Regions from separate parts of the Streptomyces rapamycinicus NRRL 5491 genome, predicted to be linked through region 1. Evidence: riboswitches for the same ligand, from Rfam matches in the RefSeq annotation. Region 1 holds a riboswitch; each other region holds the start of a gene.
The links. Region 1 has a riboswitch for cobalamin ahead of LIV37_RS42745 (ABC transporter substrate-binding protein). Riboswitches for the same ligand answer to the same signal wherever they lie in the genome.

Region 1 (2,254 bases):
ACGATGCCGTCCCGGAGCGGCGGCAAGGTGCTCTTCCCCAGGCCGAGATGGGCGGTGACCGCCGCCCATACGTCGGCGGTGGAGATGTCGGCCGGGCCGATGGTCACGGCGAACGCGACCGACGCGAGCAGCGCGGCCGGCCCTCCCGCGATCAGCAGCAGGAGGCGGGCGCTCACACGGTGGATGCCCGGGTGTCGGGTGCTCACTCGACGGGTGCTCACTTGGCGAGCCCGAAGTCGCGCAGCCCGGCGGCGACCTGTTCCACCCCTTCGACCGTACGGAGGGACGGGTTCATGGCCTGCCCGCTCAGCAGGATGTACCGCTTCTTCTTCACTGCGGTGAGGTTGCGGGTGGCGGCGTTGGTCTCGAGGAAGCGCATCTTCGCCCTGGCGGTCTCCGCGGTCTGCTGCTTGCGCGTGAGGTCGCCGAGGACGATGACGTCCGGGTCGCGGTCGGCCACGGTCTCCCAGTTGATCTGCGGCCACTCGTCGTGGGTGTCGGAGAAGGCGTTCTCCGCCCCTACGGCCCGGGTGATGGCACCCGGCGCGCCACAGCAGCCGGCGAGGTAGGGCGACTGGGAGTTGGCGAACCAGTACATGAGGGAGACACCGGAGGCGTCCACTCCGTCCGTGGCCTTGCGGACGCGCTCCCGCAGCCGCGCGACGAGCTTCTCACCGCGCTCGTCGACACCGAACGCGTGGGCCAGGTCGCGTATTTCGCCGTACACCACATCAAGCGTGAGGGGCTTGCCGCGGGCGCCGTCGCCACCGCTTTCGGTGTCCCTGCCCGCCGCGCAGTCGGACGGCGAGACATACGTGGGCACGCCCAGCTTCTCGAACTGCTCGCGGGTGGCCACGCCGCCCTTGCCGAGGGTGGAGACGAACGAGGCGGTGACGAAGTCGGGTTCGGCGTCCAGGGACTTCTCGAAGGACGGCGCGTTGTCGGCCAGACGCTCCACCCTGGCATTGGCCTTCTCCAGGCCCTTCATCACCGGATCGGTCCAGGTGGCGGTGGCGGCCATGCGGTCGGCGAGGCCGAGCGAGAGCAGGATCTCCGTGGTGCCCTGGTTGAGCGACAGGGCCCGCTTCGGGGCGGACTTCAAGGTGACCTTGTGGCCGCAGTTGTCGATCGTGCGCGGATAGCCCGAACCGGCGGCCCTTCCGGGGTCCGCGTCGTCATGGCCGGAGCCACCGCACGCGGTGAGCAGAAGGGCGGGGGCGAGCAGGAGCGCCGCGGTACGGCGGGCGGAACGGAGCACGGGCAGCCTCGGTGGTCGGGGCTCGTTCGCGGAGCCTGGCCTACGGACGTCCTCCGCGCGCCGGGCGCGGAGGTGCCAGCAGGTCTTCGGACTCGGGCTCGTCCGGACGGGGCCCCTTCCCGGTGCTCGTTCGCGACGGCCCCTCGGCCGTCACGGACTCCTCCCAGTGGTGTCACATGCCCCGCCCGTCCCCCTCACCGCTGCGCGTCAGTTCCGGATTCGCACCGGATTCCCTGGCCTCGGATGTGGCACGACTGGCTCCCCGAGACTACCAAGAGCGTCGAGCGGCCACGTCCCGCGGTCGGTTCGGCCGCCTGCGGGCCCGCTTCACCTCACGGTCCACGGCCCAGGCGTCGCCGACCGGCCCGAGGTGGCCGAGCTTGTCGGGGTTGATCACCGTGCGGATGGTCTGGATCCGCCCGTCGAGCACATCGAGGGCCAGCGTGTGGAGCACCCTGCCGTCCCGGTCGCGGAGGATCGCGCCGGGCTGGCCGTTGACCTCGCACGGCTCCAACGACACATCGATCCGCAGCAGCCAGGGGAAGACACCGCCCAGCAACCGCGCCACGTTCTCCGCGCCCATGACGGCCCTGGCCAGCTGCGGGGCCTTGCCGCCACCGTCTCCGACCAGCCGCACATCGGCGGCCAGCAGCTTCCGCAGCCCGCCCACATCGCCGTCCTTCAGCGCGTCGAAGAACCGTGTGGCCAGCTCCCGCCGCTCCTCCCGGTCCGCCGTGAACCGAGGCCGTCCGGCCCGCATGTGGCGCCGCGCCCGCACCAGCAGCTGCCGGCACGCCGCCTCCGACCGCCCCACCGCCGCGGCGATCTCGTCGAACCCGAAGCCGAACACCTCCCGCAGCACGAACACCGCCCGCTCCAGCGGGCTGAGCCGTTCCAGGAGCAGCAGCGCCGCCATCGACACCGAGTCGGCCAGCTCCACCGCCCGGGCCGGATCCTGGTACGGATCGCTGAGCAGCGGCTCGGGGAACCACGGGC
Region 2 (2,254 bases), 1.4 Mb from region 1:
GCCACGCTGACGCCCTTACGGGCGAGCCACCGGCAGATCCCGGCCGTCACCACGCTCTTGCCCGCGTCGGAGGTCGTGCCCGCGACGAGCAGCCCCCCACCGCGCGCCCCGGAACCGTCCGTGCCGCCCTTACCGCGTATCCCACTCATCCGCCGCCCCTTCCCAAGGCCCGGGGCCGCCCCGTCATCGTCCTCAGGACCGGCCGGGCCACTATGGACAACCCGAGCGCCAGGACGCCGACGCGCCGCGACAGCCGTATCGCCCGCTCGATGTCGGCCGACTCCACCGGCCGCCCGCCGGAGTTGAGCACCGGCCGGTGCTCGACCCGGCCGCCGTACGCGAGGGTGCCGCCCAGCCGGACGCCGAGCGCACCCGCGAAGGACGCCTCCACGGGGCCCGCGTTGGGGCTCGGATGGCGCCGGCCGTCGCGCCGCCAGGCGCGCCACGCACCGCGCGGATCGGGGCCCGCGAGCGTCGCCAGGGCCGCCGTAAGGCGCGCACCGGGCCAGCCGGCCACATCGTCCAGCCGGGCCGCCGCCCAGCCGAACCGCCGGTAGCGCGGCGACTTGTGGCCCACCATGGCGTCCAGGGTGTTGACGGCGCGGAAACCTATGAGCCCCGGCACTCCGCCCACGGCGCCCCACACCAGCGCGCCCACGACCGCGTCGGAGGTGTTCTCGGCCACCGATTCGACGACCGCGCGGGCTATCTGCGGCCCGTCCAGCGCCTGCGGATCGCGGCCGCACAGATGCGGCAGCCGCTCCCGGGCGACCTCGAGGTCCCCGGCGGCCAGCGCCCCGCCGACGGCCCGTGCCTCACGGCCCAGGCTCGTGCCGCCCAGCACGGCCCAGGTGGCGGCGGCGGTCAGCGCGACCTCCGCGCCACGGCGGCCGTCAAGGCCCCGTACGGCGCGGCTCAGCAGCGCGGCACCGGCGGCCGCGCCGCCCGCGCACAACGCGGTGTGCAGGGCCCCGTAACCCCGGTGGTCGCGCCACAGCCGGCGCTCGGCGGCCGCGGCGGCGCGCCCGAACGCGGCCACCGGATGGCCGCGGCGCGGATCACCCGTGGCGAGGTCGCCGAGGAAGCCGAGGGCGGCGCCGCACGCGAACGAGGCGTGGTCGGCACGCATCCGTCAGGCCGCCGTCACGCCTCGGCGCGGCGATACGGGACCAGAGGGACCAGAGGGGCCAGTGGGGCCGGAAGAGCCGAATCGGACAGGGAGGGCTGGCGGCGTGGCGATGCCGGGCATGGCGGTATGTCCTCACTCAGGGTCCTCGCCCTGGTTCGACGTGACCGGCGGTGAGAGTCTCCTGGCTCCCGGATCCGCGGCCCTCCCGGTCTTCCAGCCCCGCGTACGCGACGAACCGTACGGACGAGCCGTGACCCCATACAGGCGATGGGAGGGTGCTCCCCGGTGACAGTGGCGGGACCGCGCCGGATTCTCACCGGCTTCCTCTCCTGCCGCCGTTTGGCTCGGGAAGTCCACCATGGGCCGCGAATGGCCGTCAACTCGCATATGACCCATGACGCCCGAGTGTGCCGAGCCCCACAGACCACCGCCCCTCACAGAACGGCCGCCGGACGGTCGGCGCTGGTCAGCGCCACCATCCGGCGGCCGGTGGGTCGTTCGGGGAAGCGGGGCCCTTATACGACGAAAGGAAGCGGGGTCCTCAGGCGACGATCAGATAGATGCCGTACGCCACGACCCCGGCGCACACCGCGAAGCAGGCGTACGCGCCGGTGCGGGCGAGCGGGGAGGCGCCCATGGCGCCCCCGGGCACGGCGGCGGCCGTACCGCCCTGCTCCGGCGCCGTCTTACGGGAGGTGCCGACGATGCCCAGGGTGAAGACGCCCACCATGGCGACCGTCACCGCGAGGCTGATGCCGAAGACCTGGCCGAGTGCCGCCCAGTCGATGCTCATGTTTCCTGGCTCCTTAGCGGGTGGTGCTGCTCGCGACGGCGGGGGTGGGGGGCTGCTCGGGCGTGCTCTCCGGGGTGGTGTCCCCGGGGGCGGCGCTCGACGCACCGGCGGGCGGCGGGGCCACGGACCGCAGGGCGGCCGTGACGGCGCCCACCGGCTCCTGGGTGCCGACCTCGTTGACGTTGGTGTGGTCCACGGGCTTGCGGCGCGACAGCATCCAGATCGCCCCGCAGGCCAGGACGGCGAGCACGGCCACCGCCGTGATTCCCGCGTTCCCCTGGTCGGCCAGGAGCGCGGCGGCGCCCGCCACCAGACCGGCGGCCGGCAGGGTC
Region 3 (2,254 bases), 5.9 Mb from region 1:
TTGGCGGCGTCCTTGAACGTCATCCAGCCGTTGCCGGTCTGCGCGAGGGTGCGCATCATCCGGGCGTACAGCTGGCGCGCCGGGACCTGCTTGACGGCCTTCCCCTCGGCCTCGGCCCGGCGGTACGCGGCGTCGAACTCCTCGCCCCACAGGTCCACCAGATCGGGCGCGTCGGCCGGGGAGAACAGCGACCAGTCGGCGTCCGCCTCGACCCGGCGCATGAACTCGTCAGGGATCCAGTGGGCGATGTTGAGGTTGTGGGTGCGGCGGGCGTCCTCGCCGGTGTTGTCCCGCAGCTCCAGGAACTCCTCGAGGTCCGCGTGCCAGGTCTCCAGGTAGACACAGGCCGCGCCCTTGCGCCGGCCACCCTGGTTGACGGCTGCCACCGAGGCGTCGAGCGTGCGCAGGAACGGCACGATGCCGTTGGAGTGCCCGTTGGTGCCCCGGATAAGAGAACCGCGCGCCCGGATGCGGGAGTAGGACAGGCCGATGCCGCCCGCGTGCTTCGACAGCCGCGCCACCTGGTGGTAGCGGTTGTAGATCGAGTCCAGCTCGTCCAGCGGGGAGTCCAGCAGATAGCAGGACGACATCTGCGGATGCCGGGTGCCGGAGTTGAACAGCGTGGGGGAGCTGGGCAGATACGACAGCGTGCTGGTCAGCCGGTAGAGCTCGGCGACGTCGTCCAGCGCCCGCTCCGAGTGGTCCTCGGCGAGCCCGCAGGCCACGCGCAGCAGGAAGTGCTGCGGGGTTTCGATCACCTGACGGGTGATGGGGTGGCGGAGCAGATAGCGGCTGTAGAGGGTGCGCAGCCCGAAGTAGCCGAAGCGGTTGTCGGCGCCGTCGGCCAGCGCCCGCTCCACCAGCGCGTCCAGCCGCTCGGCGTGGGTGGCGGCGAACTCCGCGGTGGAGTCGGCGAGCAGGCCCTCGCGGTGGCCCACCCGGACGGAGGCCGAGAAGGAGACCGCGCCCTGCCCGGCCGCCTCCTCCGTGATGGTCAGCGCCAGCAGCCGCGCCGCGAGCCGCGAGTACTCCGGCTCCTCGGCGATCAGCCCGGCCGCCGCCTCGGTCGCGAGCGCACGCAACTCCGCCTCGTCCGAGCCGGGATGACGGCCGCGCAGGGCGGCGGCCGCGACCTTGCCGGGGTCGGTGGCGGGAAGGTCGGCGGTGAGTCCGGTAAGAGTCCGTAGCAGGGCGGTCCCGGGCGCGTCGTCCGCTGCCTGAGAAGCCGCCTGCGCTGAAACCGGATCGGCGGGCGCGATGGTCACTGGGGTGCTCTCCCTCGCTCGGCCGGGCCGCGAGGGTGGTGCGATGGGCGCGTACGGACATGCCGTTGCCGCACTCCTCGTACGTCAGGCACACCACGCAGCGTCCATCGGCCCAACCCTCGAGGCCGGGGGACGTGTTCACAGGGCCGTCGGCAGGTGCTCGGACTCACGGGCACGCCGAATTGAGCGCACACGTACACCGTTGCGGGACAGTTCCGGATTCCCACCGGATTCCCCTGCGGCGACAGCGAGGACGAGCATACATCTTGTGTTGGCCGACGCACGCACCCCCATATCTTGTGTCGGAGCTGCGGAGTTTCGCATGAATGTGCTAATGCGTTCCGAAGGTGGCCCGCGACCTGGGGCGTGCGGCGCGGGGTGTCAAAGCTCCACGGTGAAGGCCCATAGGGTGAAGTCCGTCCCCGGCAGGGGCGCCCAGTCGCGCTCGGGGGCACGGGTGAAGCCCAGCCGCTCGTACAGGCGGTGGGCGGCGGTCATCGAGTGCTGGCTGCTGATCACTATTCGCCGCAGACCCAGTGCGCGGGCCCGGTCCAGACAGGCTCGCACGAGCGCCTCGGCGGCGCCGCGTCGGCGCGACTCGGGGCGGACGACCAGCATCCGGAACTCGCCCTCGCCGGGTCGGGCCAGCTCCGCGTACGCCCCGCCATGCACGGCGAACGCCACGGCGCCCAGCACCTCGTCGCTCGTCGTGTCCGCCGCGACCAGCACTTCGGACTCGGCGGCCCGGCGGCGGGCGTCGCGCAGGGTGGCGAGATAAGGATCACTGTCCCCGAAGTCCAGGAGCCCGTCCCCCAGATACACCTGTGCGGTGAGCTCTCCGATTCCGTCCAGCTCCTCGTCCCGCGCGCGCCTGATCGTGATGTCCATGCCCGTAGTCTGCCGCAGGCCACTGACAGCCGGGTGACAGCCGGGTCGCCGTGCGCGGGGTGTGGGTCCTCGGCGTCACTGGGTGACGGCGGTGATCACTC

Region 2: it holds a riboswitch for cobalamin, as region 1 does, so the genes downstream of both, LIV37_RS37530 (cobalamin biosynthesis protein) here and LIV37_RS42745 (ABC transporter substrate-binding protein) in region 1, are expected to answer to the same signal.
Region 3: it holds a riboswitch for cobalamin, as region 1 does, so the genes downstream of both, LIV37_RS18000 (ribonucleoside-diphosphate reductase subunit alpha) here and LIV37_RS42745 (ABC transporter substrate-binding protein) in region 1, are expected to answer to the same signal.

Annotation. Positions count from the first base shown of each region.
Region 1 is NZ_CP085193.1:10,309,014-10,311,267, reverse strand. It holds gene LIV37_RS42750 (FecCD family ABC transporter permease) at 1-176, opposite strand, end outside; gene LIV37_RS42745 (ABC transporter substrate-binding protein) at 218-1,258, opposite strand; cobalamin riboswitch at 1,319-1,532, opposite strand; gene LIV37_RS42740 (RNA polymerase sigma-70 factor) at 1,527-2,254, opposite strand, start outside.
Region 2 is NZ_CP085193.1:8,920,768-8,923,021, forward strand. It holds gene LIV37_RS37525 (cobyric acid synthase) at 1-149, opposite strand, end outside; gene LIV37_RS37530 (cobalamin biosynthesis protein) at 146-1,129, opposite strand; cobalamin riboswitch at 1,285-1,502, opposite strand; gene LIV37_RS37535 (hypothetical protein) at 1,671-1,922, opposite strand; gene LIV37_RS37540 (inorganic phosphate transporter) at 1,936-2,254, opposite strand, start outside.
Region 3 is NZ_CP085193.1:4,409,555-4,411,808, reverse strand. It holds gene LIV37_RS18000 (ribonucleoside-diphosphate reductase subunit alpha) at 1-1,265, opposite strand, end outside; cobalamin riboswitch at 1,400-1,526, opposite strand; gene LIV37_RS17995 (GNAT family N-acetyltransferase) at 1,647-2,153, opposite strand; gene LIV37_RS17990 (DUF7196 family protein) at 2,229-2,254, opposite strand, start outside.